Regions from separate parts of the Candidatus Enterococcus mansonii genome, predicted to be linked through region 3. Evidence: a T-box and tRNA genes for the amino acid it is inferred to sense, from the RefSeq annotation. Region 3 holds a T-box; the other regions hold tRNA genes.

Region 1 (3,287 bases), 510 kb from region 3:
ATCATCAGTTTGAATCTGTTTGGCAGGGTGTTGAAGAGGGGCTACCATCTGAACATTTGCATTGGCGACCGTACACTAGTCAATAAATAAAGGAAAAAACAGAAAGGCGAAAGCGTAAAACTCTTTATCTTAAGAGCCGATTACTTTCGTCTTTCTGTTTTCTCTCTTCTTAGTTAGTCATATCTCTTTCGTTTAGAAGAAGCTGGTATTCCAAGTGCTTCACGATATTTTGTTACTGTTCGACGAGAGATGTCTATTTCTTGTTCTTTTAGTAAATCTACTAGTTTCTGATCAGATAATGGTTTCGCTTTATTTTCGTTATCTACTAATGATTTTAGTTGCTTTTTGATGCTATCAGTCGATGTTTCTTCGCCAGTGCTTTCATTTGATAATCCATTCGAGAAAAAAGAACGCAACTCGAAAACGCCAAAATCCGTTTCTAAGTATTTACCATTTACTGCTCGACTAACCGTTGATTCATGAATCTTTAAGCTTTCAGCGATTTCTTTTAAGGTCATTGGTTTTAACGGTCGATCCTCTTTAAAAAAGAACCCTTGTTGCCGTTGAACAATTTCTGTTCCTACTCTTAAAATTGTATCGCCACGCTGAGCGATTGTTTTTTCTAACCATTCAAATTCATTTTTCTTTTCCTGAATGTATTTTTGAACTTCTTTATCTTCAGTCGCTTCCATCCGATCAAAATAGGATTGTTGAAACTGAATAGTTGGTGTACCTGTCTTATTAGATAAAACGGTTAACTGATTCTCCTTGATTTTCACTGTTAAATCAGGACGAATATACAAGCCAGAGGTCGATTCAAAAATACTTCCAGGAGCGGGGGTTAATGTTTGGATATAATCAAAAATCGATTGAATCTCAGAAAGTTCTACTTCAAATTTTTTAGCAATCAGTGACCATTTACGTTCAGCTAAGTGAGCAAATTCTTCCTCTACTACAATGTATGCCAATTCAGGCGCTGTATCATCACGCTCAATTTGCAGCAGTAAACACTCACGCAAATCCCTAGCACCAACTCCTGCTGGATCCAATTGCTGAATCAATGTCAACGCATCCAACATTTCTATTGATTTTGCTCCAGTCTTAGCCACTGCTTCCTCTAAATCAATCATCAAGTAACCATTTAAATCAATATATTCAACTAAAAATAAAACCAATGTCCTAAGATAAGTATCCCGATAATTCAAATGAACCTGATCAATCAAATATTCAAAAAGTGAACGATGGTTATCTGGGATTTGGTTTAGATAGTTATTTTCTTCATTCGTTGTATAAGTTCTGCTGGCAGAACTTGAAAAATCGCTGTTTTCTCTATCTATTTGAATATCAATTAGTGGATTTTCTAATGACTTTGTTTCTATGTATGAATAAAGTTCGTCTGAATTATATTGTAAAATTTGAATAGATTGCTGTAATTGCTGTGTCATCGCAAGTTTTTGGACTTGTTTTTGTTGTTGGGATAACTGTTGTTCAAATTTCATTATTTTTGTCCTTCCCCTTGTAATTTTTATCAATATCAGCTAAACTAGTATTCGTGCTTGCGCCCTTAGTGTAGTGGATATCACGTAAGATTCCGGTTCTTGAGACGGGGGTTCGATTCCCTCAGGGCGCGTTTTTTAAACCTTTTAGTTATTATAGTTTCATCATGATTATTACTGTTATATCAACTCTAGAACTGATTATAACATATTTTCATAATGATTATTCATTTAAATTTTTAGGTGGATTTAGGTGTTAAAATTTGTTGGCTATAACATAATCAATTCAAGGCTCTTCTGTTAATTCAGGGTGCTTTTTTTATTGAAATGTTTTTGAACCAACATAAAATCAAAAAGAAGATTAAATTCGAAGTTTTTAATACTGTGAGCTACATACATTAATACTTTCATCATATTTCCTCAAAAAAAGACCACTCAATGAGTGATCTTAACTTTATACTTATTTTAAGCCACAAATTTTTGCGTACGCATCGAAAGTCGCTTGATTATTTCTCCAATCCATTACCTTGATTGGCGTTGCTTTTCCAGTCTTATGTTCTTGTACCTGTTCATAGACCGTTCTCAATACGCTCCATTGCGTAGCTGTGGTCAAAGGAACCATTTTTGTTCCACATACATAATAAACTCCTGTTCCATATAAAATAGCAAATTCTGTCATATCTTCTTCCTCCTTTTTTGTTGCTTCACTACCGTTTACCGGTGTGTTAAATAGATTAATTTCTTCTTGACGACGACGTCTTAAACCTTCCTCAAATTGTGATCCTTTATTAATGTAATTAGCTATTGATTCCGTAATATAACTATCGGAAGCATTCTTATCCCAATTATCTCTTCCAAAGACTCCCGTACCGCAATTATAGGTAAAACTTACCATTGCATCGAATTGATTTTGATTAAAAGAACGAGTGAAATAGTTATTTACTGTATTTACATAACCTGCTATATCTTTCCTGAATTGCTCATCCGCTTGAGCTTGAGACCATGTCGTTACTCCAGCAACTAAATTTGTTTGACCTTTTGGTTCCGCATGTCCCCAACCGATGGTAATCATTCCATCACCAAGGTCATAGGCTGTAAGTACACATTCTTCAAATTTTTTGATTAAGGCTTCACCTTTAGCACTTAAAGTAGTTGCTTTCCCTCCAGGACTTGGTGCATTACTGGTTGAAATCCATTGGTCTAGATTTAAAATATCTGTAATAGAAACTTCCCCAACATTCTTCTTGACAGCAAAGCCATTCCAATTTGCTTGCCAGCTATCAGAACCAATTTTTACCCATACGTGCCCATAGCCACCGCCACCATTCCTGCTGACTGCTATGTTGAGTGTGCCAGCGCCAACTTTTGCAATTCCTTGAGAAACATACGTGTTTGGAATATCTTTTGCATTTCCTCGTGCGGCATATGGATTTGGTGCGCCAACAAATTCAAGTAAATTCTTAATTAAACTCACGCACTGTCCATTTAGTCCAGAATCAGATTTATCAACAGTTACTTTACCAACGAGACCGTCAAGAAAACTCCTTACTTCTCCAATTGTTTTTGCCATTTGCTATTACCTCCTAACATTTGTTTTTGTAAGATCTTACAACATTAGTATAAAGTACAACAGGCCATAAAAACTTTCATGATTCAGTCATAAATCTCCCAACATAAAAAGCCATCACATAAGCGATGACTGTATAAAAAAACAAGTATCTAGATAACATGATAAATACCACATCTGTTGGAATTACGACTATGGTAGTATAATATTTCTATAGCTTCTGT
Region 2 (3,287 bases), 660 kb from region 3:
CTCGTTTGTCTCAAGACTTAATGAATGGCTTACCTGAGGATGGTAGTGAGACGATTGTTAAACCTAACAAGCCAAATACACCTAAATACAAAGTTGGGCAACACATCCGTTTTGCGACAATTTACAATACTCCTGATGATCCAAACGAAAAACATATCAATGCTGATCAAAAATGGACACAGGTGGGAACTATCACTCAAAAACTAGATGGTCGTAAAAATCTCTATAAAATTGAGAACAGTGGCAAGTTATTAGGTTACGTCAATGATGGGGACATCGTGGAGATTTGGAATCCTAATCAATCAACTGCACCATCTAAGCCACAAGAGTCTAATCTAGTGGCTATGAATGGGACGTTTACGACTAATCAAAGCTTGCCAGTGTCGCCAGATACAACAGTTGAGAGTGCTGCTTTGGCTTGGTATGATCCTTTTGAGTCAATGGAGTATGATGGTTATGTCATGGCCAATGGTTATGCATGGGTAAGTTACATTGATTATGGTGGTACACGTCGCTATGTTGCTGTAGGTCCAAATGATGGGCAGGTCGATACAACGTGGGGTACAGGGTTCTTTAATTAAATAAAATAGCCCTCCTTGCTTGGAGGGCTTGTTCATAGTTTTATTCAACATTGTGTTTTGACATATTGAAGCACTCACCTTTGTCATCGAACATCAGTGTTATGCTTTTATTCTCTCTACTCTTGCGAGCGCTTGACCATGTTACCATTGAGATATGGTTATCTCTAACATCCTTAAAAATATCTGTCGGAGTTCCTAACGTATCTACTGCACTTTCGTATGTCACGCCTTCATAAATATATTTCAAATTATCTTCTGTGAATTTGGATGTTCTGTCCTTTTGTGAATCATTATGTAATGCAAGATGCAATTTAGGAGAATATGAAAGACTCGTATTTGAGATTCTTTTTTTATTGTATAATAATAAATCGCCGTGTCTATCGCTAAAGTCATATTGATGCAAAAAAGCACTAAGCTTGAATCTAAATTTTAAGCTTTCTTCAGAAGTCTTTGAAACGTCAGTGTTATAGAATAATTTTTCCATAGTTGTCTGGTTGTACATAATAGCAGCGATGGTTAATAGAAAAACTGTTATAATTGCTAGTATTATTTTTTTTGATCGGATAAATTTCAATTTTATTTCCCCCTTTTTATTAAATAATTATATACTTTTACTACACAAGTCTGCAATCCTATCCTCGATATCGTTGCTCAATATCAACAACTCGCACAACTCTACAGCCTCCTCAAAACTCTCAAACTCTCACCGAGCCGCACCACTATCATTAACCAATTCTACTACCGTTACCATCTAATATAATAAGCAAAGAGGGGAGAGAATTATTTTGCATAAATCAAATAAAAAAGACTCTCCTAAATTAACAGGAGAGTCTTGAATTATTATGTTTTGGCTAACAGATTTTTACACCCAAAAATACACCTAAATTTTTATTTTTACACCCAAATCTACCTAAAAAATCAAAATAAAAATCATTATCAAAGGATCGTATAACCGTTCTTATTGCTGTTTTATCAATGAAAATCATGATTAAACTATGTTATAAACAGTTATAAAAAATACGCCAAGAGAGATTCGAACTCCCGACCGCTCGCTTAGAAGGCGAGTGCTCTATCCAGCTGAGCTATTGGCGCAATATGTTAACGCAACAAAATTTATTATAATGAACATAGAAAACAAAGTCAATCAAAAATTTCAAAAATACTCAACTTTGTCTATAAAGTGGAGAATAGACAAATTTTCATTGACTCACCTAGTATCTTTTGTTATGATATTAATGTTGTAATTGTGGACTCCACAGCTACAACCGCACAGAACAAGTTTTTAAGCATGATGTTTTATCATCACTTGGGATGGCGAGTCTAAGTCTAAAAGAAGGAGGTGCTGTATAGCATGTACGCAATTATCAAAACTGGTGGTAAACAAGTAAAAGTTGAGGTAGGTCAAGCAATTTACGTTGAAAAATTAGACGTAGAAGCTGGCGAAAAAGTTGTTTTTGACGAAGTTATCTTAGTAGGTGGCGAGTCTACGAAAGTAGGAGCTCCAACTGTTGCAGGTGCAACTGTCGAAGGAACTGTAGAGAAACACGGCAAACAAAAGAAAGTCGTGACGTTCAAATACAAACCTAAAAAACACACTCACCGCAAACAAGGTCACCGTCAACCATATACAAAAGTTGTAATCAACGCAATCAACGCATAATTCTTTTAAGTTGTATAGGAAAGAAGGCCTATCAATGATTAAAAGTTCTTTTAAACGAAATGGCGCAGGTCAAATCGTTTCATTTGAAGTCTCAGGGCATGCCGAATCAGGTCCTTATGGCAGTGATATCGTTTGTGCAGCTGTGTCTGCTTTAGCGATTAGCACAGTCAATGGCATTGATGCTTTAGCTGGTTTTGAACCGATTGTTGAAACCAACGAAACAGAAGGTGGTTACCTTTATGTTGAGATGATTTCAAAAGCCAATCAAGAACAAACCAACATTGCCCAAATTCTCTTGGAAAACCTTTTACTAGGTTTACAAGCAGTCGAGCAAGAAAATCTTGAATTTATTCAAGTCAAAACCATAAATGAAAAATAGGAGGTGCAGACTATGTTATTAAACATGAATTTACAATTATTCGCCCACAAAAAAGGTGGAGGTTCTACTTCCAATGGTCGTGATTCAGAATCTAAACGCCTAGGTGCTAAAAGTGCTGATGGACAAACTGTTACTGGTGGATCAATTTTATACCGTCAACGCGGAACTAAAATTTACCCAGGAGCAAACGTCGGTATTGGTGGCGACGACACGTTATTTGCTAAAGTTGATGGTGTAGTACGTTTTGAACGTAAAGGCCGCGACAAAAAACAAGTGTCTGTTTATCCAGTAGCTCAATAATAATTGAATTTACCAGCTCTATCTCTTGTGTAGTAAGGGATAGGGCTTTTTTTTATGTAAAAATGGTTAAAGATGCATCTGCATAACTAAATTGAAAAGAAGAGTAAAATATCATAATGATTAGTTGTAATTTTATTGAAAAATAATTAAAAAAATTTAACTTACGAGAAATTTATTTTTATGATAGCATGAACTCTGTTACAAAAATAGAGGAGAGTGTATTATGCCAAAAACAAAAAAAGAAGGGTTATTTTTTACTACCATTGTGTGTTTTTTTATGGTGGTATCTATGAGTGCCTATAATCTCTTATTACATGGGCAATTTTCATTAAGTAATTTAGTCGGTGGGCTTGTGCCAGGGTTTGTT
Region 3 (3,287 bases):
AATTTTGTCTATGTATATTTCCTTTTTAAACGTCTTTTTGACTTGATGAAAGTATAGCACTCAGTCTTTCTAAATACTAGGATTTTTGAATTCCGTAAACAAACTTTAATATTTGCTTTAAAAATATATTACTTTATTTTTTATAAAAAATAAGCCCAGAACGATTCGTTCCAGACTTATTTCTCTTTTTTTACATTTCTTCTGGTGCGTGTAAACCTAACAAACGTAAATCTTCTTTGATAATTGTAGCCATTGAATAAACAAGAGCTAGACGTGATTCTTTTTGTTCGTCATCCGCTAAGATTTTTACATGGGCGTAATATTTGTTAAATGCTTGAGCAACTTGGATTGCATGTTTCGCAATGACTGATGGCTCATATTTTTCTGCCGCTTGTAATACGATTTCAGGGAATTTTTGTAGAAGTTTAACCACTTCCCAACTCTCTTTATCGTTTAACTCATAATTTTTTGTTTCATCAATTGTAAATTCTGCTTTTCTAAGAATACTCATCGCACGAGCATGCGTATATTGAACGTAAGGTCCTGTCTCTCCTTCGAAACGAACAACTTCTTCTAACACAAAATCAAAATTATTCAAACGATCATTTTTCAGGTCATGGAAAATAACAGAGCCGATTCCTACTTGTCTTGCTACTTCTTCACGGTTTGGCAAATCAGGATTTTTTTCCATGATTTGTTTATTTGCCAATTCAACGGCTTCATTCAGCACTTCTTCTAACAGAACAATTTTACCTTTACGAGTAGATAATTTTTTGCCGCCTTGTGTAATCAAACCAAAAGGAATATGGTGCATATCTTCTGACCAATCAAAACCAAGTTCTTTCAATACTGCTTTCAATTGTTTGAAATGATTACTTTGTTCGTTTCCTACAACATAAAGTGATTTTGCAAAGTCATATGTGCGTTTACGGTACAACGCTGCTGCTAAATCACGTGTGATATAAAGCGTTGCCCCATCTGATTTTTTGATTAAAGCTGGATTTAAGTCATATGCAGATAAATCAACGATTTCTGCCCCTTCGTTTTCTTGCAACAAATGTTTTTCTTCAAGCATTGTCACAATTTCATCCATTTTATCATTATAAAAGGCTTCACCATTATAAGAATCAAACGAAACTTCAAGCATTGAATAAATTTTGTCAAACTCTTTTAATGATTCTGTACGGAACCACTGCCATAATTCTGTCGCTTCTTGATCGCCTTCTTCTAGCTTTTTAAACCACGCGCGTGCTTCATCTTCTAACTCAGGCTGAGTTTCGGCTTCTTCATGAAAATGGACATATAAACGCAGCAATTCATTGATTGGCGCATTTTTAACCGATTCTTCAGAGCCCCATTTTTTATAAGCAACAATCAGTTTCCCAAATTGCGTTCCCCAATCCCCCAAATGATTGATACGAACTGGCGCATAGCCAATTTTTTCTAAAATAAATGCAATGGAATTTCCAATAACTGTAGAACGAAGGTGCCCCATTGAAATTGGTTTGGCGATATTCGGTGAAGACATATCAATTGGTACCTTTCCATTACCTCCAATTGTGCTATCTCCGTAATGCCCTTTTTGTTTAGCAATTTGACCAATCACTGCTTGGCTAATCATTTTTTTATTCATAAAGAAATTTAAATATGGACCGACAACTTCAATCTTTTCAAAATTTTGTCCATCCATTTTCTCAGCTAACTCTGCTGCAATTTGCTGTGGTGCTTTACGGTAAACTTTAGCTAGTGAAAAAGCTGGAAAAGCCACATCCCCATGTTCAACTGATTTTGGATTCTCTAACAGTTGTGTCACTTGCTCCAATGATAAATCCTCTGCTACTGCATCATGAATCGCTTTTGCGACGATTTCTTTATTGTTCATAGTGTATCCTCCTATAAAATAATAGTTTGTTCGTTCATTATAATTAACCTATTTTTACGAAAAAACAAAAAATCCCTAGTGTTAAAAAACACCAGAGACGAGATTTTCCCGCGGTACCACTCTACTTGTCCATAAAAATATGAACCCACTTAATCTGATAACGGTAGATTGCCGTCTGCATCTGCAGATTCTCCAAAGTGCGCTTCCTTCATTTCATTATTTTCGGCTCTCACCCTCCCGAAATCGCTTTGTTAATTAAAATGAAGTACTCTCTTTTTCACTGAATCCTTCTTAAACTCGATTTATTATAGCAAATTTTTTTCTATCTGCATAGTCTCATCTGCTTAAATTGCAGAGAAAGCAAGACTGGGCTCAGCATTTAAAGAATAATCAGCAAAATGCCCTTTTTCTGCTTCTACAAAAGCGGCTGCACCAATCATCGCTGCGTTATCCCCGCACAATCTAAGCGGCGGAACGATAAAAGTCACATCGGGGAGTTCTTTTTTCACCTCAGCACTTAATCTCGTACGCAATCCTTGATTTGCAGCGACACCGCCTGCCATGACTAATTGTTTAATTGGGTATTCCTTGCATGCTCGGATTGTTTTATCTACTAAAACATCAATCACGCTTGCTTGAAAGCTTGCAGCTAAATCTTCCGTCGATAGCTCTAGACCTCTCTGTTCAGCATTATGAACGGTATTAATAAACGAACTTTTCAACCCGCTAAAGCTAAAGTCATAATTGTCTTCTTTAATCATCGCTCTAGGAAAATGATAGCTATCTACCCCTTTATGAGCCAACTCATCAATTTCTTTTCCACTAGGGTAAGCTAACCCTAAAACTCTACCTACTTTATCATAGGCTTCGCCAGCCGCATCATCTCTTGTTTCACCAATGATTTCAAACGATCCGGTTTCTTTCATATACACTAATTCTGTATGTCCACCACTCACCAGCAATGCCATTAAAGGGAATTGTAGTGGTTCTTCAAAGTGAGCAGCATAAATATGTCCAGCCATGTGATTGACAGGAATCAACGGTAAATCATGCGCCCAAGCAAATGCCTTCCCAGCAGATAACCCGATTAATAATGCCCCGACTAATCCTGGTCCATACGTTACAGCTACGCCGCTTAATTCCTCAGGCTCCACGTTTGCTTCAGCCAACGCATCATCAATGCATAATGTAATTTCTTCTACATGATGACGACTAGCAACTTCTGGAACAACCCCGCCAAATCTTTGGTGACTTTTTACTTGCGAGGCCACAATATTCGCTAAAATTTTATCGCCATCTTCAATAACCGCAACGCTTGTTTCGTCACAACTACTTTCGATTGCTAGTATCAATTTTCTTTCTTTACTAAAAAAAGTCATAGACTCACTTCCTTAACATTTAAACA

Evidence for each region. A T-box is a leader RNA that pairs with one kind of tRNA and senses whether it is charged. The one in region 3 lies ahead of argS (arginine--tRNA ligase), so its partner is inferred to be a tRNA-Arg.
Region 1: it encodes a tRNA-Arg, which carries the amino acid that the T-box ahead of argS (arginine--tRNA ligase) is inferred to sense. The anticodon was not compared.
Region 2: it encodes a tRNA-Arg, which carries the amino acid that the T-box ahead of argS (arginine--tRNA ligase) is inferred to sense. The anticodon was not compared.

What each region holds. Positions count from the first base shown of each region.
Region 1 covers NZ_NGLE02000001.1:2,719,904-2,723,190, reverse strand. The annotation lists gene A5880_RS12755 (GNAT family N-acetyltransferase) at 1-86, shown strand, start outside; gene rpoN (RNA polymerase factor sigma-54) at 174-1,499, opposite strand; tRNA gene A5880_RS12745 (tRNA-Arg) at 1,559-1,630, shown strand; gene A5880_RS12740 (lysozyme) at 1,957-3,066, opposite strand.
Region 2 covers NZ_NGLE02000001.1:2,567,188-2,570,474, forward strand. The annotation lists gene A5880_RS12020 (N-acetylmuramoyl-L-alanine amidase) at 1-581, shown strand, start outside; gene A5880_RS12025 (hypothetical protein) at 622-1,155, opposite strand; tRNA gene A5880_RS12030 (tRNA-Arg) at 1,600-1,673, opposite strand; ribosomal protein L21 leader region at 1,835-1,913, shown strand; gene rplU (50S ribosomal protein L21) at 1,933-2,241, shown strand; gene A5880_RS12040 (ribosomal-processing cysteine protease Prp) at 2,276-2,620, shown strand; gene rpmA (50S ribosomal protein L27) at 2,633-2,920, shown strand; gene A5880_RS12050 (DUF2798 domain-containing protein) at 3,144-3,287, shown strand, end outside.
Region 3 covers NZ_NGLE02000001.1:3,230,248-3,233,534, reverse strand. The annotation lists gene argS (arginine--tRNA ligase) at 191-1,882, opposite strand; T-box leader at 1,973-2,172, opposite strand; gene tsaD (tRNA (adenosine(37)-N6)-threonylcarbamoyltransferase complex transferase subunit TsaD) at 2,227-3,261, opposite strand; gene rimI (ribosomal protein S18-alanine N-acetyltransferase) at 3,258-3,287, opposite strand, start outside.